3 regions of the Bacillus sp. SRI_025 genome follow, and region 2 is predicted to be linked to each of the others. Evidence: riboswitches for the same ligand, from Rfam matches in the RefSeq annotation. Region 2 holds a riboswitch; each other region holds the start of a gene.

Region 1 (7,486 bases), on a different contig from region 2:
AGGTCATCGCAGATCCTGATTTTTCAAACAATCAAGAATTTAGACAGATGACAAGGACAAGTCAGTCAACAAGTGATGCGTTTGATTCCTTTAAAAAGTGGGTGAAAACATGGCGGTCTTCCTAATTGTGATCAGTGTACTCTTGCTCTGTCAGTTTATTTTCACCATATGGAATATGAGGCAGCTTCCTGTTTTAAAGCCAGCATCCTTTCCGCCGGGTGAACCGATTTCATTATCAATTCTGATTCCAGCGCGAAATGAGGAAAATCGGATCGAAGCCTGTCTTCAGTCGATCGTTGATCAACGTCTTTACCCGAAAGAGCTCATCGTCCTTGATGACCATTCGACAGATCAGACAAGAGCGATGGTGGAACGCTTTGCAGAAAGATATCCGTGGATCCGTGTCCAGTCAGGTCAACCATTAAAGCGCGGCTGGCTTGGTAAATCATATGCCTGTTCTCAGCTCGCGGAAGCTGCTGCTTCTGACTGGCTGCTATTTTTAGATGCGGATGTCCGGTTAAAAAAAGGGGCAGTTGAATCAGTGTACAAGCAGTTATGCATGCAAAAAACGGGCATGCTGTCAGGTTTTCCAGAACAGAAAACAGGTACATTTTTTGAGCATCTTGTGGTTCCTATGATGATGTTTACCATTGGCTGTCATCTGCCAGTGAAATGGGTAAGAAAATCTAAGAACCCCGCTTTTGCCGCAGCACATGGCGGTTTTATTGCCATTGAAAAGAATTGTTATCACGACATTGGCGGGCATGCAGCGATCAAGGATTCATTAGTTGATGATATGGCCTTGGCTAGACGGGTGAAGGAAAAAGGCTTTCCGTTCACACTTGCAAGCATTCATCCATTTGTGTATATGAGAATGTATGAGAGTGGGCAGGAGGTTTGGGAAGGTTACCGGAAAAATTTATTCCCAGGTGTGAATCGAAGCATTGCTTTGTTAAGCAGTGTCTTTTGTTTATACACCCTCCTTTATTTGGTTCCTGTCATTTGTTTCATGATCGCATTGTTTCAGCTGGATGTTTTGAGCATATGCTTAGCGATCCTTTGCTATGGGCTGGGTGTGTCGATTAAAGCGGCAATAGATACTGAAAATGGTCGGACATCTGCGATGGCTTTTATATTGCCGATCAGTATTTTAAGCTTGATCGCCATTGGCTTTGCTTCTATGAAAATCGGTCTGAAAAAAGAAGGGTATGAATGGAAAGGGAGAAGGTACGAATGAAAAAAGTGATCATCATCGGCGGCGGACTTGGCGGATTATCAGCCGCGATCCGTCTCCAGTCACGCGGGGTTCAGGTCACCATTTTAGAAAAAGAAGCGGCTTTAGGCGGGAAATTGCAGCGCCATCACGAGGCAGGCTACTCTTTTGATTTAGGACCGAGTACCATTACAATGAAGGCATATTTTGAAGAAGTGTTTACATCCTGCCATAGACGGATGGAGGATTATGTGACCTTCTATCCGATTTCTCCACTGACCAAAAATATTTTTTCAGATGGCCATATGGTCGAGTTTACGCCGAATATTGAGCAAATGGAATCACAAATTGCTGCATTCAGTCCTGAAGATGCGAAGCAATACCGCGCATTTTTACAGGAATCAAAGACGCTTTTTCAAAAGGCAGAGGAGCAGTTTTTAAATCGTTTGTTATTGAGCTGGAAGGATAAGGCGGATTTAAAGCTGATGAAAGCACTTCTCGCTGTCAAACCGTTCACATCCGTTCAGCGGCTGCTGCGTCAATATTTCCGTCATCCCCATACATTGGCGATGTTTGGTCGGTATGCCACTTATATCGGCTCTTCTCCCTACGAAGCGCCGGCTATTTTTAACATGATGGCATATTTAGAAGGGGAGAAAGGGATTTATGGAATACAAGGCGGTACATATCGTTTAGTTGAGGCATTTGAGACACTGGCAAAAGAATTAGGCGTTCAGATTCACCTCAATGAACAAGTGAACAAGATTCATGTGAAGGATCGGCGGATCAAAGGAGTGGAGACGGATCAGCAGATGTATGAGGCAGATCAAGTCATTGCAGGAGCAGATGCGCTGACTGTATACCGTCATCTTATAGATGAAAAAGACCGTCCTCGTTTTTTAAATCAAAAACTGGCTGGTATTGAACCGTCGTTGTCGGGCTTTGTTCTCTTATTAGGTGTACCTAAAGTCTATGAACAGCTCGCTCATCACACTGTGTTTTTCCCTGAGGATTATGAGCAAGAATTCAAAGATATTTTTCAGAAAAAACAACTGCCTCAAGACCCGACGCTCTACATATGCTATTCAGGTCATTCAGAACCAGCTTTAAGCGGAGGACTGGGAAGAAGCAACCTGTTTGTACTGGCCAATGCACCTTATGTGACAAAAGAGCAAGATTGGGACATGCTAAAGGAGACATATCGTCAGCATGTAAAAAACAAATTAATGGAAAAAGGGCTTTTTGATTTGGATGAGCTGATCGAATATGAAGCGGTTCAAACTCCGCTCGATCTGCAGCAGAAAACGGGGGCATATCGTGGGGCCATTTATGGCATGTCTTCAAACTCGTTCAAACAGGCGTTCTTTCGCATCAATAATCAGTCAAAGGACATTGAAGGACTTTGGTTTGTTGGAGGAACAAGTCATCCAGGCGGCGGCACGCCAATGGTGACAAAATCAGGCCAGCTTGTCGCAGAAGCGATGCTGAAGCAATGGACGTAAACAGAGATGAAAAGGAGAGAAATCGAGTGATTGTGGAAAAAAGAAGGTTTCCGTCGCCCCATCCGCATATTCACTTATATACAGTGACCTATGAGGCAGATGGACTTCGGATGAAAGGGCTGCTCGCTGAGCCGGCCGGAGAAGGTCTCTACGACGGCTTTTTGTACTTACGAGGCGGCATTAAAAATGTGGGGATGGTCAGACCTGGCCGGATTGTGCAATTTGCCGCGCAGGGTTTTGTCGTCTTTGCTCCCTTTTACCGGGGAAACCAAGGAGGCGAAGGGAACGAAGATTTTGCCGGAGAAGATCGAAAAGATGCTTTTGCTGCCTTTCAGCTGTTAAAGCAGCACAAAAAAGTGAAGAAGGATCGCATTCATATCTTTGGTTTTTCGCGAGGCGGTATTATGGGCATCTGGACCGCTGTAGAAATGAAACAGGAGGCGGCTTCCTTTGTCACATGGGGAGGCGTCAGTGACATGAAACTGACTTATGAAGAGCGTGTGGATATGAGACGGATGATGAAACGTGTGATTGGCGGTCCGCCGCATAAGGTGCCAGAGGCATATGAAAACAGAACCCCTTTAAATGATGTGGATAAAATTGAAGCACCTGTCCTTATCATCCACGGAGAAGAGGACCAAAATGTTTCGATTGAGCATGCATATTTGTTAGAAGATGCACTGCGCCAGCACGGGAAGTCTGTGGAGACGTGGTATTTCCATGGATACAACCACTATTTCCCGCCGCAGCATAATCGAGAAATTGTGAGAAGGCTGACCACATGGATGCACAGCCGAAAAAGCGGAAATGTGTTAAAATAAGCATTATAACGAAATATAGAAAGTAGGGGGATTTTCATTATGGGAATGCCTGTTGAATTTAATACAATGATTGTCACAAAGGGAAAAGAGACAAGAATTGAAGAAAATGTATTTGAACTCATGAAGGATGGATACCGCATTTATCCGTTAAATATTCCACTTGAGGTGCGCAAAACGAAAGACGGAGAAAAAACTGGGACAGCACATGTTGAAAAGCTGGAGCTGACAGACAATGTCACGAAGGTGACGTACCGTCTTGTGTCATTGCATTCAACAAACTAAAAAAGCTGAGGGATTGAATCTCCTCAGCTTTTTTCATTTGGTTATACGAGTGGTCCGCCTTTGGCTTCAATGTCACTTGCCGCGTGACTGAATTTTTGGAAGTTCTTTTTAAATTCATTGGCAAGGAAGTGTGCTTTTTCTTGATAAGCCTTTTGATCATCCCATGTTTTAGCAGGTTGAAGCACTTCATCTGGTACACCAGGAATATGAAGCGGGATGTGTAATCCGAAGATGTCATCAGTAATCATTTCAGCATTGTCAAGGTCACCTTCGATTGCTGCCTGAACCATTGCTCTTGTATGAGCGAGATTCATTCGTTTGCCTGTACCATAGCCTCCGCCAGTCCAGCCTGTATTCACAAGGAATACTTTAGCACCGTGCTCATCAATCTTTTTGCCGAGCATTTCAGCATAGACGTGAGCTGGAAGCGGGAGGAATGGTGAACCGAAGCAAGTTGAGAATGTCGTTTCTGGTGATGTGACACCGCGCTCAGTTCCAGCTAATTTACTTGTGTACCCGCTCAAGAAATGGTACATTGCCTGTTCTTTTGTTAAACGGCTGATTGGAGGTAAGACGCCAAACGCATCAGCTGTTAAGAAGACAATGGCAGATGGATGTCCTGCGATACTTGGTTTCACGATGTTATCAATCATTTCGATTGGGTAAGCAGCGCGTGTATTTTCAGTAAAGAATGTATCATCGTAATCCGCTTCACGTGTTTCTTCATCAAGCACAACGTTTTCAAGAACTGATCCGAAGCTGATCGCTTTGTAGATCTGTGGTTCTTTTTCTTCACTTAAGTTCACACATTTCGCATAGCATCCGCCCTCGATATTAAAGACCCCTGTGCCAGACCAGCCGTGTTCATCGTCTCCGATCAGCTTGCGGCTTGCGCTTGCAGAAAGCGTCGTTTTCCCAGTACCTGAAAGTCCAAAGAATAAGGCTACATCGCCTTCTTGACCTACGTTTGCTGAGCAGTGCATGGATAAAATATCTTGCTCAGGAAGCAAGTAGTTCATCACAGAGAAAATGGACTTTTTCATTTCTCCTGCATATTCTGTTCCACCGATAAGAATCGTGCGTTTTTCAAAAGAAACGATGATAAACGTTTCAGAGTTTGTGCCATCTGTTGCAGGATCTGCTTTGAAGTGCGGTGCAGATAAGATGGTGAAAGGTTTTTCGTTTGAAGAAGGTGTTGACCCGTCAGGTCTGATAAATAGCTGCTTGGCAAAAAGATTGTGCCATGCGAATTCGTTTACAACTGTAATCGGCATACGATATCTTTCATCAGCGCCTGCAAACCCTTCAAAGACGAATAGTTCATCACGTTCTTTTAAGTATGACACAACCTTTGTATATAAACGGTCAAATGCTTCTTTGGAGATCGGCTGGTTGACTTGACCCCAATCGATTTTATGCTCAGAGCTTTCTTCTTTGACGATAAATTTATCTTTAGGTGAACGTCCTGTGTAGGCTCCAGTTGTCGCGCGGACAGCTCCTGTTGATGTTAAAACGCCTTCATTACGTGCCAAAATCTTTTCAACAAGTTTCGGAACAGATAAATTTTGGTGCGTATTTTCTAATGAGAGCAATGACTGCAAATCTTCTTTTAAATCCACTGAGTTCATAAAAAAACCCTTCCTTTACCGTTGAATTTGTTTGTTTCGATTAGTATAACACATTAATAATAATAGTCTATACTATTTAAAAATTTTTGTGTGTGTTTTTTCATTTCTGCTATGAAAATATGCTTTTTGGTGATGCTAATGGTGAGGAGAAAAAAGAGGGAGATAATTCTTATGAAGCATTGACATGACGCAAGGGTTTAAGATAAGATATCTTATTGAACGGATACTCTTATCCCGAGTTGGTGGAGGGACAGGCCCGATGAAGCCCAGCAACCGGTTTCTTATGAAAAAGGCATGAACATGCTGAGAAACCAAGGTGCTAACCTGATGCAAGGTACAAGAACACCTTGAGCGATAAGAGTGAAAGGCATGCGATCTCAGACCCTTTCCTCGCAATGAAGGAAATGGTTTTTTTATTTTTGGGATATCATATGAACAAATTGCCAATAACATCTCTAATATAAACGTTATTAAATATAAGAGGGAACGAGTTCCGTATCATATTGGAGGCCTCATCTTGGGATGATGTGGTCTTGTACAGGAGGAAATAGCCATTATGAGTCAAAATCGTCGTTTATTTACTTCAGAATCAGTGACAGAAGGACATCCGGATAAAATCTGTGATCAAATTTCAGACAGCATTTTGGATGAAATTTTAAAGAAAGATCCAAATGCACGTGTTGCCTGTGAAACTTCTGTTACAACCGGTCTCGTATTAGTAAGCGGTGAAATTACAACGTCTACTTATGTCGATATTCCAAAGACGGTGCGTGACACAATTAAGGAAATTGGCTACACACGTGCGAAATATGGTTTTGATGCGGAAACATGTGCGGTCCTTACATCAATTGATGAACAGTCTGCTGATATTGCGCAAGGTGTAGACAAAGCGCTTGAAGCACGTGAAGGAACAATGACTGAAGAAGAAATTGATGCGATTGGTGCAGGTGACCAAGGATTGATGTTTGGTTTTGCCAACAACGAAACCGAAGAGCTCATGCCGCTGCCGATTTCCCTAGCGCATAAATTATCTCGCCGTTTAACAGAAGTACGTAAGAATGAGACACTTGCATACCTTCGTCCAGACGGAAAAACACAAGTCACAGTTGAATATGATGAGCAAAACAAACCAGTTCGTATTGACACAGTGGTTATTTCTACGCAGCATGCACCAGAAGTGACGCTTGAACAAATCCAAAGTGACTTAAAAGAGCATGTCATCAGCCCTGTCGTTCCAAGTGAACTGATTGATGAACAGACAAAATACTTTATTAACCCAACTGGCCGTTTCGTGATCGGTGGACCTCAAGGGGATGCTGGTTTAACTGGACGTAAAATCATCGTTGATACGTATGGCGGATATGCTCGTCATGGCGGCGGTGCTTTCTCAGGTAAGGATGCAACGAAGGTTGACCGTTCTGCGGCATATGCTGCTCGTTACGTAGCGAAAAACATCGTAGCTGCCGGCCTTGCAGATTCTTGTGAAGTACAGCTTGCTTATGCAATTGGTGTTGCACAGCCTGTATCGATTTCAATTGATACATTCGGAACAGGAAAAGCTTCTGAAGAAAAATTAATTGAAGTGGTTCGTGCAAACTTTGATCTTCGTCCAGCTGGCATTATTAAAATGCTTGACCTGCGCCGTCCGATCTACAAACAAACAGCTGCATACGGACATTTCGGCCGTCACGACTTAGATCTTCCGTGGGAAAAAACGGATAAAGCCGAAACACTTCGTAAAGAAGCATTGGGACAATAACAACATAGAAAACCGCTTATTTTAAGCGGTTTTCCTTTTGATTAAAAAAAAATCTGTAAAAAGCGAAAAAATGTGAAACAAAATCGGACAAAATACTGTCTAATTATAGGTCTACTTTTAAGAAATAACATAACGTGGAGGCAATAATATGTGTGGGTTTGTTGGTGTATTTAATCACCGTCCATTGTCCGAAACTACTGAACAGGAAGAGCTAATTAAACAAATGAATCGTCTCATCGTTCATCGCGGTCCGGATGATGAGGGTTACTTTCATGATGAGC
Region 2 (7,486 bases):
GAATACACGATCAAGCTTGCAAAAGGACTCAACATTATTGGGCTTTTAAACATCCAGTTTGTCCTATCAAAAGGCGAAGTGTATGTACTTGAAGTGAACCCGCGATCAAGCCGGACGGTTCCTTTCTTAAGTAAAATCACAGGCATCCCGATGGCCAACCTTGCGACAAAAGTCATCTTAGGAGACAAGCTCAAAAATTATGGCTACGAAGAAGGGCTTCACACAGAGCAAGAAGGAGTGTACGTTAAAGTCCCAGTCTTCTCTTTTGCTAAATTAAGAAGAGTCGATATTACACTCGGACCTGAAATGAAATCAACAGGTGAAGTCATGGGGAAAGATGTCACGATCGAAAAAGCCCTATATAAAGGATTGATTGCCTCAGGTATTCAAATTCCTAATGATGGAACAGTACTTCTGACAGTGGCTGATAAGGATAAAGAAGAAGGACTTGAGATCGCAAGAAGATTCCATTCAATCGGCTATCATATTTTAGCGACAGAAGGAACGGCGAATTATTTAAAACAAGCCTCCATTCCATCAAGTGTGGTCGGCAAAATCGGAGAGGAAGGCAAAAACCTTCTCGATGTCATTCGAAACGGGGAAGCGCAATTTGTCATCAATACCTTAACAAAAGGAAAACAGCCGGCAAGAGACGGCTTTAGAATTAGACGTGAATCTGTTGAAAACGGAGTGGCCTGCTTAACGTCCTTAGATACTGCAGAAGCCATTTTAAGAGTGCTTGAGAGCATGACATTTAGAGCGGATGAAATGCCAGAAGTGAAAACGAATGCTGAGGTGACAGTAACGATATGAAAAAAGCATACTTGACGGTCGTCTCGAACCGAGAGATCGCTGATCATATTTACGAAATGACATTAAAAGGTGACCTTGTGGACTCCTTTCAAACGGCTGGACAATTTCTTCATCTAAAGGTCAGTGAATCCATGACACCGCTGCTGAGAAGACCGATCAGTATTGCCAACATTCATGCCGAGCAAAAAGAAGCAACCATCATTTACCGCACAGAGGGAGAGGGCACAAAGCTCCTCTCCCAAAAGCGGGAGGGAGAATCAGTCGATGTATTAGGGCCGCTTGGAAACGGGTATGATCCTTCAGTCGTCCAGCCCGGAGAGACGGCATTACTAGTCGGCGGCGGAATTGGCGTACCGCCTCTATATGAACTGTCCAAGCGTTTAACGAAAAAAGGCGTCATCGTGAAGCATGTCCTCGGCTTTCAATCGAAAAAGGATGTATTTTACGAGGAGAAATTTCAAGCACTCGGTGATACGTTTATTGCATCGGTTGATGGCACATACGGTGCTAAAGGCTTTGTAACAGATGTGATAAAAGAGCAAAACCTGGGCTTTGATGTGCTGCTTTCCTGCGGTCCAACACCTATGCTCAAAGCACTGAAAGACACGTATCCTGATAAGCCCGTCTACATTTCGATGGAAGAACGAATGGGCTGCGGGATTGGTGCGTGCTTTGCATGTGTCTGTCATACAGATCAGCTCGACAAACCTTACGTCAAAGTCTGTCTTGATGGACCTGTTTTTAAAGCAGAGGAGGTGGCATTGTCATGCTAAACGTTGAGTTACCCGGATTATCTTTAAAGAATCCAATCATCCCTGCATCAGGCTGCTTCGGGTTCGGGAGAGAATTTGCATCCTTATATGACCTATCATTGCTAGGCGGTATCATGATCAAAGCCACAACCCTTGAACCGAGATTTGGCAATCCCACGCCAAGGGTAGCCGAGACAGGAGCTGGTATGCTTAATGCAATCGGCCTTCAAAATCCGGGTCTAAAAGGCGTGCTTGAAAATGAGCTGCCTTGGCTTGAACAATTTGATACACCTATTATTGCGAATGTTGCTGGCTCACAGGTTGATGATTATGTGGAAGTAGCCAAGCAAATCAGCCAAGCAAAAAATGTTCATGCCCTTGAACTGAATATTTCTTGCCCAAATGTGAAAACAGGCGGAATTGCCTTCGGTACAGATCCAAATATGGCGGCGTCATTGACAAAAGCGGTCAAGGAAGTCTCTTCTGTACCTGTCTATGTCAAGCTGTCACCTAACGTAGCCAATATTGTGGAGATTGCTCAAGCGATTGAAGCTGCTGGAGCGGATGGACTCACCATGATTAACACATTAATCGGTATGCGTTTAGATTTAAAAACTGGGAAACCCATCCTTGCCAATAAAACAGGTGGATTATCAGGACCAGCTGTCAAACCGGTCGCTGTGCGCATGGTACACGAGGTGAGTCAAGCGGTTTCTATTCCGATTATCGGGATGGGCGGAGTGCAAAGTGCTGAAGATGTACTTGAATTTTTACTAGCAGGTGCAAGTGCAGTAGCTGTCGGCACAGCCAATTTTGTGAATCCATTTATTTGCCCAGAAATTATTGAAGAGCTGCCAAATGTGTTAGCAGCATATGGTTATTCATCTGTAGAGGAATGCATCGGAAGGAGCTGGAAACATGAAGCACTTGCCCATCATCGCGCTTGATTTTCCATCAGGACAGGAGGCCCACGCCTTTTTAGATCGTTTTGAAAGCACTCCATTATTCGTAAAGGTTGGCATGGAGCTGTTTTACCAAGAAGGACCTGCCATCCTTGATGCGCTGAAAGAAAAAAATTGCCGCATTTTTCTTGATCTAAAATTACATGACATTCCAACTACTGTGCAAAAAGCGATGAACCGGCTTGCTGCACTTGGTGTTGATTTGGTCAATGTGCATGCTGCTGGCGGGAAACGGATGATGCAGGCTGCGTTAGAGGGACTTGAAAGCGGGACTCCTGCTGGACAAAGCCGCCCGGGCATTATTGCAGTGACCCAGCTGACTAGTACGTCAGAAGACATGATGAGAAACGAATTACTCATTGACCATCCGTTGCAAGAGACTGTTATCCGGTACGGACAATTAGCATATGAAAGTGGGCTAGACGGGGTTGTTTGCTCTGTTCATGAATCTAAAGCACTTCATGAACATATTTCACCATCCTTTCTCACTGTAACGCCAGGAATTCGCTTACCGAATGATCAAACCGATGACCAACAGCGCGTAGCGACACCGGCCTATGCAAAAGAGCAAGGTGTTTCACAAATCGTTGTCGGAAGATCAATCACAAAAGCTGATAAACCAATAGAAGCCTATCATCAAATTTTGAAAGAGTGGGAGTGACTGCCAGATGAAATCAAAAATCGCGAAACATCTATTACAAATCAAAGCGGTCTCATTAAAACCAGACGAACCGTTTACATGGGCGAGCGGTATAAAATCACCGATCTATTGTGATAACCGCCTGACATTGTCATATCCAGAAGTGAGACACGACATTGCTGAAGGTCTAAAAGATTTAATTCTCACTCATTTCAAGGGAGCAGAGGTTGTCGCGGGTACTGCAACAGCAGGCATTCCTCATGCGGCATTAGCAGCAGACCGCTTGAACATCCCGATGTGTTATGTCAGAAGTAAGCCGAAAGCACATGGAAAAGGAAATCAAATTGAAGGGGCCGTATCAAAAGGCCAAAAGGTTGTCGTCGTAGAAGACCTTATTTCCACAGGAGGCAGTGTGCTTGAAGTGGTCGCTGCTCTTCAAGATGAGGGCTGCGAGGTACTAGGAGTTGCCGCGATCTTCACATACGGACTGCCAAAAGCAGCGGCAGCCTTTCAAGAAAAAAATATTCCATATGTCACCCTAACAGACTATGACACATTGACAGACGTGGCACTTGAACTGAAAGCGATTGAGCCTGCTGCGATGAACAAACTAAAACGCTGGAGACAAGATCCTTCCTCAGAATCTTGGATGGAAGAAACGGTCTGAAAAGTGAAAGCCCATCGTTAACAAAAACTGTGCCTGCCCGCACAGTTTTTTATTTAGGTAAAAATAGTAAAATAGACTCAAATTTTAATAAAAACTAATCCTATCAATAAAGTCGGGTTGACTTTTGTTTGAATTGTGTTAATATTTAAGACAAATTGAAACTCTTATCCAGAGAGGTGGAGGGACTGGCCCGATGAAACCCGGCAACCTGCGATTCGCAAGGTGCTACTTCCTGCAAAATGATTCTATTTTGAAAGATAAGGAAATCGTGAGCTTCCTCATCTTTCTTTCGGACTGAAAGAAAGTTTTTTTATTTTAACGGTGAGGAGGAAGAGGAGATGGAAGTGAAACAAAATCAGGATGAGGACTTAGTAAAGCATATGCAAGAACTGATTGGGGATATGAAATTCGGTTCAATAACGTTAATTGTTCAGGACGGTCAAGTGATTCAAGTGGAAAAGAACGAAAAAATTAGATTGAAGTAGTGCGGATAAAAGCAATATGAGCTGTACTCCGGAAGGGGAGAAATCATGTTAACTTATGAAAATTGGCAAGAGCCGTCCATTACATTTCAAGAAGATGATTTGTATAAAGGAGCCCTGTCTGTACTGAAATGGGCGTACGGTCATTATGGTGACCAGCTCGTATATGCGTGCAGCTTTGGGATTGAGGGCATCGTTCTGATTGATCTGATTGCAAAAGTAAAAAAAGATGCGAAAATTGTCTTTTTAGATACAGGTCTGCATTTTAAAGAAACATACGACACAATTGATGCGGTAAAGGAAAGATACCCGGGCTTAGACATTGAACTGAAAACGCCTGAGCTGACGGTTGAACAGCAAAATGAGCAGCACGGTGAACAATTATGGAAAACAAATCCTCAAAGCTGCTGCCATATGCGTAAGGTCATTCCTTTGCAAGAAGCCCTATCTGGTTATCCAGCATGGCTTTCCGGTTTAAGAAGAGAGCAGTCACCAAAACGAGCAGGGACGAATTTCTTAAATAAGGATGAAAAATTCAAATCAGTGAAAGTATGTCCGCTTATCCATTGGACGTGGAAGGACATATGGAGATATGCATCTAGAGAGGAACTTACTTATAATCCGCTGCATGACCAAGGATATCCAAGTATCGGCTGTGCACCGTGTACACAGCCAGCATTTACTGCAGATGATCTGCGTTCTGGCAGATGGTCAGGCACAGCAAAGACAGAGTGCGGATTACATGAGTAAGGGAGCATAATGTATGGAAATCGCCGCAATTTTATTTAGTCTATTCTTTGCTTTAAACATAGGCGCAAGCGGAGCAGCTGCTTCTATGGGCATTGCGTACGGGTCAGGTGCGATTCAAAAGCCCATTTATGCGCTCAGCGTTTGTGCAGTTGGGATTTTAGCAGGTTCAGTGATTGGCGGCGGTGAGGTCGTCAAAACGATCAGCTCTGGTATTATGCCAGAATCAGTCATTACACTTGAAATCGTTTGTATTATCATTGGTTCTGCTGCACTATCACTTTTTATAGCGAATCTGATGGCGATCCCTTTATCAACAAGTGAGGTCACAGTAGGGGCTGTGGTTGGTGTGGCAGTCGCGTATAAAGTATTGTTTGTGAAATCCATTTTAGTGATTGTGGCATTTTGGGTGATCATCCCGATTTTCGCCTTTCTTTTTACCTTTGCTGTCGTCAAAATCATCAGAATGTTCCCTAAACGGAAGCTGTCTAAAAAAGGCACAGCTATTTTATCTGTCGTATTAATCCTCAGCGGATTTCTAGAGGCGTTTTCAGCTGGTATGAACAATGTCGCAAATGCGGTCGGCCCGCTTGTCGCGTCAGGCGTTTTGTCAGTCGGGCAAGGAACTCTTTACGGCGGGATCTTTGTTGCACTTGGTGCCCTTTTGCTTGGGAGAAGGGTACTAGAAACAAACGGAAAGAAAATCACCCGCTATCAAACAGGCGAAGGGATTTTACTTTCGAGTACCGGTGCTGGGCTTGTCATCGTCAGCTCTATTTTTGGGCTGCCTGTTCCGCTTACGCAAATCACCTCCTCGTCTATTATCGGGCTTGGAATGGCAAAAGGCGGGCCAAACATTTTTCACAAACATGTTGTGAAAAAAATGCTGAAAGTGTGGGTGGTGTCACCCTTCTTATCACTCAGCCTATCGTATTTGCTGGTGAGCCTTTTCTTAAAAGGAGACTATTACTCTATCTTTATCATGATGAGTGTACTGCTTGCCTCACTTGGTGCGCTGAGTCTGATGAAGGCAGTCAAAAATGAGAGCAGCTCTATTCATGAACAGGGCGGCGGGATTTAATCACAAATCCGACTATTAACATCTAATAAATATGAACATTGAGAGGAAGATGAACAAATGAGTTTAACACCACATGGTGGCGTATTAATTAATCGAGTAAATGAAGAATATGATCTCAGCACAGCTGCAAAGGAAATTGAACTAGATGCGATCTCCTTTGCAGACCTTGAACTCATTGCAATTGGCGGATATAGTCCAATTGAAGGGTTTTTAACAAAAGCTGATTATGAAGCAGTTGTGAGCAGTATGCGGCTAGCAAGTGGTGTCGTTTGGTCTCTTCCTATTACACTGCCAGTGACAAAAGAAAAGGCGGCGGAAATCCATCAAGGCGATATCGTACGCTTATCCTATAATGGAACTGTATATGGGGTCATTGAAGTAGAGGATCAATACACACCAGATAAGGAAAAAGAAGCGGTAAATATCTATAAAACTGATGACCGCAATCATCCAGGCGTGAAAAAATTATTTGAACGCGGTGATACTTACATTGGCGGGAAAATTACACTGACGAAACGCAGTGAAAAACCATTCCCTCAATTTACGTATGAGCCAGAAGAAACAAGACGCCATTTTAAAGAAAATGGCTGGAAAACCATTGTTGGTTTCCAAACGAGAAACCCGGTTCATCGTGCGCATGAATATATTCAAAAAACAGCATTAGAAACGGTCGATGGTTTATTTTTAAATCCGCTTGTCGGTGAAACAAAATCTGACGATATCCCGGCAGATGTGAGAATGAAAAGCTATCAAGTGTTATTGAATGGTTATTATCCAAAAGACCGCGTCTTTTTAGGTGTTTTTCCTGCTGCAATGCGTTATGCTGGACCAAAAGAAGCGATATTTCACGCGCTTGTTCGTAAAAATTATGGCTGCACCCATTTTATTGTCGGAAGAGATCATGCAGGTGTTGGTGACTATTACGGCACATACGAGGCGCAGGAACTATTTGATCAATTTACAAGCGAAGAAATCGGTATTACGCCATTAAAATTTGAACACAGCTTCTACTGTAATACATGTGAAGCGATGGCCACACCAAAAACGTGTCCTCACGACAAAAGCGAGCATGTCATTCTTTCAGGTACAAAAGTTCGAACGATGCTGAGAAACGGTGAATTACCACCAAGCACGTTCAGCCGAAAAGAAGTCATTGAAACATTAATCGAAGGATTAAAAACGACGGTATCTTAAAGGGAGGGTATGACATGAGCAACGAACATATCGTGTGGCATGATGCATCTATTACAAAAAAAGAATATCAACAGAAAAACAATCATACGAGCGGCATTATCTGGCTTACAGGTTTAAGCGGATCAGGTAAATCAACGATTGCAAATGC
Region 3 (7,486 bases), on a different contig from region 2:
TTCCGTCGAAGTGGGAATGAGCGCCAGAAAGAACCTTCATTAACGTGGACTTCCCAGCACCATTTGCTCCAATTAGTGCATGGACCGTCCCTTTTTTTAATGTGAAATTCACTTGATCTAAAGCTTTGACCCCTGGGAATTCAATTGAAATATTTTTCATACGAACAAGCGGCGCTGTCATAGGTGTCCTCCTTCTCTTGATATCATCTGAAAAACGAAACACCCTCTATGGAAAGAGAGTGCACGTCGCTTATTTTGTATAATGCTTCTTCAAAGTCTTCATCCAATCTTCCTCAAAAGCAGTCGATGAACCGAATCCCTTCACTTCGTCTGCAAGATTGACCATGTTAATGGCTTTTCCTGCTTGTTGAAGCTGCTTTTGCGAGATGAGAGAGGCCTCAAGGTCATAGGAAGATGGTGTTTTCTCACCAGCTATTTTCTTCGCAAGAATCCTCACGTCGACTGCGCCGATGAGCTTCGGATCAACCGCTGCTGTGTACTTCCATGGACTGTCCTTCGCTGTCATTTCTTGAAGATCAGCATTTGACACATCAATCCCATAAATCTTCACTTCTGTTCTTCCTGCTTCCTTTAACGCTCTTGCTGCCCCAATGGCAAAGGCATCCCATGTGGCAAAAATAGCGTCCAGTTTGCCCTTTGGATACTTATTCAGCATGGCTGCTACTGCATTTTGCGTTTGAACAGACGTATCAGAAGAGGCTACACCAAAGCGGTCAAGCTCCTTGATCCCTGAATGTTGTTTAAGCGTTTCTTGATAGACCTTATTTCGTCTCACCATTGGCGGGAATCCATCTACCCACAGGTACGCAATATTTGCTTTTCCTTTAAAATCAGACACGAGCGCGTCTAATGATTTTTTCGCTAATTGTTCGTCATCTTGAGACGTCACTGTAACCCCTTTGATGTCCTTTAGCTTAGGATTCGAATCAAACGCTACAACCGGAATGCCTTTCGCTGTGATCTTTTTCACATCAGCGACTGTCGCCTCGTCGTCCCCGTGAGAGATGATAAAGCCATCATAATTTTCTTCCAGCGCCTGAGAGATGGCATCATGGAATTTCGCTGTATCACCATTGGCGGTGTAGACATCTACCGTAAAGCCGAGTGCTTCACCTTCTGCCTTCGTTCCAGCTAAAAATTGAGCTGTATGATCGTCTCCTCCAATTTTGCGGATGACTTTAATTTTTGCTCCCTGTCCCTTTGCAAATCGCTTCGGTACATTGTCAAAAGAGACTTTTTCGTTTGCATTTGCCTTTGAGCCTGCACTTGATCCAGTGCCGCAGCCAGATAATAGGACGGTTAATGCCGTTAATAAGACAAGAAATGATGTAAAATGCTTACGCTTCATTGCTGTTCCTCCTCAAGTTGTTTTAAATTTTTCACATCGGAAAACTAGGTAAAAAAGTGGAAATACGCCTGTCAAACAGGCATTTGATTCGAAAAAGAGACGAAAAAAAGCCTCTCTTGGAAAGAGAGGCTTGATCACCGTTGCATGAAACATGTATCGGGAAGTCTTCCTCTCTTATCTGTCAAAGCTGTAACAGCTTTGCAGGAATTAGCACCAATTTCTATAATAGAAACGGTTGCTGGGCGTCATAGGGCCAGTCCCTCTGCCTCTCTTGATAAGAGATCCGTTATGAAATTTGTTTTCGTTGAAATGTCTTCTTTACTTTAATGTGATGTCACATCAATGTCAATGACTTTTTTGAAAATTTCTAAAATATCATCAGCTTCCGATAATTTTCTTAGCAGGTGATGATTTCTTCAGACGGAAATCATATTTTTTCTCATTCACAAATTGTGGGTTGAGATGGGCTGATCCTTTATCTTGACCGCTATTAGAGAGATAGGTTTTGTAGCCTTCCATCCATTTCCCGCGCCAAATCCACTGTGATGCTTTCGCACCTTTGCGATCATCATAAACGTTCTTCTGGAAGGTATTCTTTTGGTTCACTTGATAAAGATTCACGACTAAGTAATGCGAGGCGCTAGCCGTCATGATATTATTCGTGATTCGATTGTTCACTGCTTGATACTGCATTAGCAATTGGCCGCCTTCTAAGCCGGCTGTGTCATTTTTGTACAAAATATTATGTGAAATCGTCGTATTGGTTGTACCGCCACGCTTCGTATCATAGCCGCCAATAGATATGCCTGTATAACGGTTTAAATATACTTGATTGTGTTCGATGCGGATGCGATCTGCCATTTTTCCTTTATGTTCGCTTGTGACTTCAATCCCCAGGTCATTGTGATGTGAGATGTTATGATCGATCACAATGTCTTTTCCGCCATCAACATAAATTCCGCCAGCGGAGATGTCGCTTCCATAGGCTGGGTTCCCTGCACTCGTAATCTCATATACCATGTTTCTAGAGACGACTCCATTTCTAACTTGATCATACTTTTTAGAGGGTGCTACGTTCTCGAAACCAATTAAATCAATGCCAATATTATCAGTGTGCCGGACCGTGTTATGTGTCACACGGAACTTTTTGACGTTTCCATTTAGCACAAGCGCTTCACTGAAGCCCAGTTTTAATTTTTCAACGGTATTTCCTTTGATTTCAATGTCTTCTATTGCTGCAGGAGCTTTTGTCCCATAGACAGCAATTCCATGTGCATTTCCATTTTCATGTTTCGTCTGAATGTCATACACTCGGTTATTGAGCAATTTAACGCCTTTACCGCTTCCTTTGATGAAAATACCAACTGGTGTTAAATCTTCTTTATTCGTCTTAAGATGTCCTACAGTCAGGCCTTTGAGGGTGATGTAGCTCTTTTGATCGACCGTGACAAGACCGCCATCGGCTTGATTTCCTTTAAGGGATGCCCCGCTAATCACAGGTTTTTCTTTTCCGTAAGCTTGAAAGACAACGGGTGCTTTCTTTGTTCCGGAATGGCGGACAATCAATTTCTCTTTGTATGTACCGCCTCTCATATAAATGGTTGTCCCAGCCTTCGCCATACTTGCTGCTTTTTTCAGTGTGCGGAAAGGTTTTTGCTTTGTTCCCGGGTTTTTATCGTTTCCGTTTACCGCTACGTAATAAGCTGTGCTTTGCTTAGCACCAGCTTCCTCTGTCATCGCCTGACAGCCAAAACTGATCATGGACATGAATACAATGAGTAAAATGCTTGGTATCGCTCGTTTCATCTTGTTGTTTGCTCCTTTCCCTTCTCTTCTTCCTTTATCGGTTAAAAAAAAGAGGATTAAAATATGACAATGTCCCTTGCAATGTACTAGTCAAAAGGTGTATGGTTGAAAGAATATCTTACAGGAAAATCATTCGTTTTTAAATTGTCAGATTAATCAGTTAATAACGTATTTGGATTTTATTTCTTTTTTAAAAAGGGGGGAGATGAGCCAAACTGACAGCAGAGAGAAGGAAAGCGCTTTAACAGATTTTTCTTGTCTGAATTCCAGAAAACCTATTGCTAATATTTTGTGAAGGTATAGAATAGAATCATAATTATTTCATATTATTAGAATTTTCAAATAATCAAACAGCAAGGAGATTTACAATGCCAAAACAACCCATCCGCGTTGAACTTAGTTCAACAAAAAAACCAAAACCTCAATCTGATCAACTTGAATTCGGAAAAATCTTCACAGATCACATGTTTGTGATGGATTATTCAATTGATAAAGGCTGGTATGATCCAAGAATTATTCCTTATCAGGCTATTCCAATGGATCCAGCTTCGATGGTCTACCATTATGGTCAATCTGTTTTTGAAGGATTAAAGGCTTATGTTTCTGAGGATCAAAAAATTCTCTTATTCCGTCCGGAAAAGAACATGGAACGCTTAAACAGATCCAATGACCGCCTGTGTATTCCGCAAATTGATTCGGAAACAGTATTAGAGGGCTTAAATGAACTCATTCGCATTGATAAGGATTGGGTACCTGATGCAGAGGGCACTTCCTTGTATATTCGTCCATTCATTATTTCCACTGAGCCGTATTTAGGCGTTGCACCGTCTAGCACGTATAAGCTGATCATAATCTTATCTCCAGTGGGATCATACTATAAAGAAGGCATTCATCCGGTCAAAATTGCCGTTGAAAATGAGTTTGTCCGTGCCGTTAAGGGTGGAACAGGAAATGCCAAAACAGCTGGAAACTATGCCTCAAGCCTTAAAGCACAGCAAGTGGCTGAAACGAAGGGATTTTCACAAGTTCTTTGGCTTGATGGGGTCGAGAAAAAATACATTGAAGAAGTCGGCAGCATGAATATCTTCTTTAAAATCAACGGAGAAATCGTGACGCCTGAATTGAACGGCAGCATTTTAGAAGGCATCACACGTAACTCTGTACTTGAGCTGTTAAAGCATTGGGGAATTCCAGTCACAGAGCGCAAAATTTCAATTGATGAGTTAATTGAAGCACATCAATCTGGCGAGCTTGAAGAAATCTTTGGGACTGGAACGGCAGCCGTGATCTCTCCTGTCGGGGAATTAATTTATCATGATCAGCCATATGTGATCCAAAATGGTCAAACAGGCGAAGTATCCAAGAAATTGTATGAAGCCATTACTGGCATCCAAAAAGGAACACAGCCAGATATCTTCGGCTGGACAGTTGAAGTTGACTCGGTCGTCAAGCAAGCATAAGCATGTAAAAGAACCTTTCATTCACGAAGGGTTCTTTTTTGTTTATTAACCTCTCCGATATACCTTATAATGGTAATAAATTAAGGAGGGATGGTATGTTTTTTACTTATCTATTAGCGTTCATTGGGATCTGTATCGGATCGATGATCGTCGCTACTGGTTTCGACGATTCACCGTTCCTCACCCGATTTCTATTTAAGGCGCTTGGGATTTCTATCCTTGCTCTTTCCATCTCTTTTGTAAAGGTTAGACGAAGGAAGTTACAGAAACAAAAGGCGAAAAAGACTTAGTTGACTCGTCTGCTTCCCATCAAATCGTGCACCAAAACAAGACCGATACCGCAACAATTGCCCCGACGTATATCCACTGTTTCCCCTTGATGCTCCGCTTTCTTTCGATCAGTAAAAAAATCTCTGGCAAAAAGATGATCATGATTTCTAGGATAAAGACAAGATAGTAAACAAGCGGCATCGGCTGGAAATCAAACTTTCTTGCATCTCCTCCAATCGTTGCGAAATACATCAATAGGTTGGTCACTGGAATGGTGAAAGAAACAAGCAGACGGAGAACATAGATCCACACATAGTCCTTATGCCGAATGAGGCCAACAAATGAAGCAATAAGGCCATACAAAAACAAGATCACTGTGCCATAACTTATTACAGGCTGTACGACAAACCCGTAAAGCATTAAACCAATTGCAACCATATTCCAACAGTCCTTTCTTTGAAGCCATACATGCTGTTTTTTCTATCATACACTTCTTTCTCCAGTTTCCATATGAAGAAATCATAAAAAATGACCCCATAAAAGGGGCCATTTTTTATGTGTTAAGCATTGACTGATTTGAAGAATTGCGGTAAATATTCACGATGCGCTTCAAGCATTTCATCTAAAATTTGCTTTGCAATCTCGTCAGATGGGACGAGCGGGTTGATTGTCATCGCAACAAGAGCCGTCTCGTAATCTCCAGTCACAGCTGCTTCGGCTGCCACACGCTCGAATGATTTGATTTGTTGAACGAGCCCTCTGACAGCTAGAGGCAGATCACCTGTCGCGATTGGCTTTGGTCCGTCCTTCGTAATGATACAGTTTACTTCAACCGCTGATTCAGCCGGAATGCTGGCAATCGCCCCTCTGTTCACTGTATTAACTGGTTGAATGTCATGCTTATCATTATAGATGGAGCTGATTAAGTTACAAGCCGCATCGCTGTAATAGGCTCCGCCTCTTTTTTCGAGCTGCGGTGGTTTAATCGACAAATCAGGATCTTTATAGAGCTCAAATAGTTCCCGCTCGACCTGCTGTACAACCTCCGCTCGTGTTCCTTTTTCTTGAGCCGCCTTTTGTTCTTCTTCCAGCATATCTTTCGTTTTATAGTAATAGCGGTGATACGGACATGGGATGACCCCTAATCCTTTCACAAAAGAAGGCTCCCAGTTTTTCGCTTCAATGTTTTTCATAGACCACTGGCTGTTTGGATTTCCTAGTTCATCAAGCACTTGATCCATAATGCTGACCCCGTCTAAATATACGTCTAATCCATAGACCATGTGATTGAGACCGGCAAACTGTACCTCGATGCGTTCTACATCCACTTCAAGCGCCTTAGCGATTCCCATTTTGATCCCAATCGGCACATTGCATAGGCCGACGACTTTTTTGAGATTCGTGTAGCGTAAAACAGCTTCTGTGACCATGCCGGCTGGATTCGTAAAGTTCACAAGCCATGCGTCTGGGCAAAGCTCTTCCATATCCTTTACAATGTCTAAAATGACTGGGATGGTCCGAAGGCCTTTAAATAAACCGCCTGGTCCGTTCGTTTCCTGACCGATGACGCCGTATTTAAGCGGTATTCTCTCATCCTTTGCCCGTGCTTCCAGCAGTCCTACACGAAATTGTGTCGTCACAAAATCTGCGTCCTTCAAGGCTTCCCGGCGGTCAAGAGTCAGGTGTACCTCAATCGGCAGACCTGCTTTTTCGACCATACGTTTCGCCAGAGCGCCCACGATGTTTAACTTTTCCTGACCCGCTTCAATATCCACAAGCCATAATTCCTTTACAGGCAATTCATGATATCGTTTAATAAACCCTTCGACGAGCTCAGGCGTATAGCTCGATCCACCGCCTATTGTGACAATTTTGATTCCTTCTTTCATGAATTGACACCTCCGAGTTGCTTCATTTTTTCATAGAGCTCAATGATTTCTGCTGCGAGCTCCTTAACGGTCATTGCGTTCATGAGATGATCCTGCGCATGAATCATGAGGAGGCTAATATCCGTCTTTTCGCCCCTGATTTCTCCTTGGATCAGCTCTGTCTGTGCGTGATGCGCCTCATTTAACGCGTCTTGTGCTTCCTGCATTTTTTGCTTCGCCTCATCAAAATTACCTTGCTTTGCACACGTAATGGCTTCCATCGCTGAGCTTCTGCCATTTCCGCCGTGCAGGATGAGTTGAAACACAATTTGTTCCATTTCCATCGGCCGCACCCCCCTTTGTTCCCTCTATTACATGCTGACGACATTTTCATCAGTTGATGCTTTTGTTTCTAGCTCACTTTCTTCTTTCAATTTCTGCTTATCCCACATTCTAAAGAATGGGTAGTATAGAGCAAATGACAACGCAAGGTTAATCAGCTGCATGACAGCACCAGAGATTTTACCTCCTGTGGCGAGATAGCCTGAAATGATTGGCGGCATAGTCCATGGGACAGCAATCCCTGCCGGTTTTGCCACAAGGCCTGTGCTCATTCCGATATATGTGGTGATGATCATCATGATTGGCGTAAGGATAAACGGAATGAGAAGCATTGGGTTCATCACAATCGGCATTCCAAAAATGATCGGCTC

Evidence for each region. Region 2 has a riboswitch for S-adenosylmethionine ahead of AC20OE_RS12745 (DUF2292 domain-containing protein). Riboswitches for the same ligand answer to the same signal wherever they lie in the genome.
Region 1: linked by a shared signal. The riboswitch ahead of metK (methionine adenosyltransferase) and the one ahead of AC20OE_RS12745 (DUF2292 domain-containing protein) in region 2 are both predicted to bind S-adenosylmethionine.
Region 3: linked by a shared signal. The riboswitch ahead of AC20OE_RS03515 (sugar ABC transporter substrate-binding protein) and the one ahead of AC20OE_RS12745 (DUF2292 domain-containing protein) in region 2 are both predicted to bind S-adenosylmethionine.

What each region holds. Positions count from the first base shown of each region.
Region 1 covers NZ_JBYEGB010000002.1:25,584-33,069, forward strand. The annotation lists gene AC20OE_RS04985 (lysophospholipid acyltransferase family protein) at 1-125, shown strand, start outside; gene AC20OE_RS04990 (glycosyltransferase family 2 protein) at 110-1,237, shown strand; gene AC20OE_RS04995 (phytoene desaturase family protein) at 1,234-2,715, shown strand; gene AC20OE_RS05000 (alpha/beta hydrolase family protein) at 2,742-3,536, shown strand; gene AC20OE_RS05005 (DUF2584 domain-containing protein) at 3,576-3,818, shown strand; gene pckA (phosphoenolpyruvate carboxykinase (ATP)) at 3,860-5,446, opposite strand; SAM riboswitch class I at 5,673-5,807, shown strand; gene metK (methionine adenosyltransferase) at 6,003-7,205, shown strand; gene asnB (asparagine synthase (glutamine-hydrolyzing)) at 7,354-7,486, shown strand, end outside.
Region 2 covers NZ_JBYEGB010000004.1:83,545-91,030, forward strand. The annotation lists gene carB (carbamoyl-phosphate synthase (glutamine-hydrolyzing) large subunit) at 1-813, shown strand, start outside; gene AC20OE_RS12725 (dihydroorotate dehydrogenase electron transfer subunit) at 810-1,586, shown strand; gene AC20OE_RS12730 (dihydroorotate dehydrogenase) at 1,580-2,512, shown strand; gene pyrF (orotidine-5'-phosphate decarboxylase) at 2,484-3,188, shown strand; gene pyrE (orotate phosphoribosyltransferase) at 3,196-3,834, shown strand; SAM riboswitch class I at 3,996-4,098, shown strand; gene AC20OE_RS12745 (DUF2292 domain-containing protein) at 4,215-4,319, shown strand; gene AC20OE_RS12750 (phosphoadenylyl-sulfate reductase) at 4,365-5,066, shown strand; gene cysP (sulfate permease) at 5,080-6,144, shown strand; gene sat (sulfate adenylyltransferase) at 6,202-7,338, shown strand; gene cysC (adenylyl-sulfate kinase) at 7,353-7,486, shown strand, end outside.
Region 3 covers NZ_JBYEGB010000001.1:680,558-688,043, forward strand. The annotation lists gene AC20OE_RS03510 (sugar ABC transporter ATP-binding protein) at 1-181, opposite strand, end outside; gene AC20OE_RS03515 (sugar ABC transporter substrate-binding protein) at 251-1,369, opposite strand; SAM riboswitch class I at 1,541-1,650, opposite strand; gene AC20OE_RS03520 (right-handed parallel beta-helix repeat-containing protein) at 1,748-3,175, opposite strand; gene AC20OE_RS03525 (branched-chain amino acid aminotransferase) at 3,544-4,635, shown strand; gene AC20OE_RS03530 (hypothetical protein) at 4,731-4,925, shown strand; gene AC20OE_RS03535 (hypothetical protein) at 4,945-5,343, opposite strand; gene AC20OE_RS03540 (6-phospho-beta-glucosidase) at 5,466-6,794, opposite strand; gene AC20OE_RS03545 (PTS lactose/cellobiose transporter subunit IIA) at 6,791-7,117, opposite strand; gene celB (PTS cellobiose transporter subunit IIC) at 7,145-7,486, opposite strand, start outside.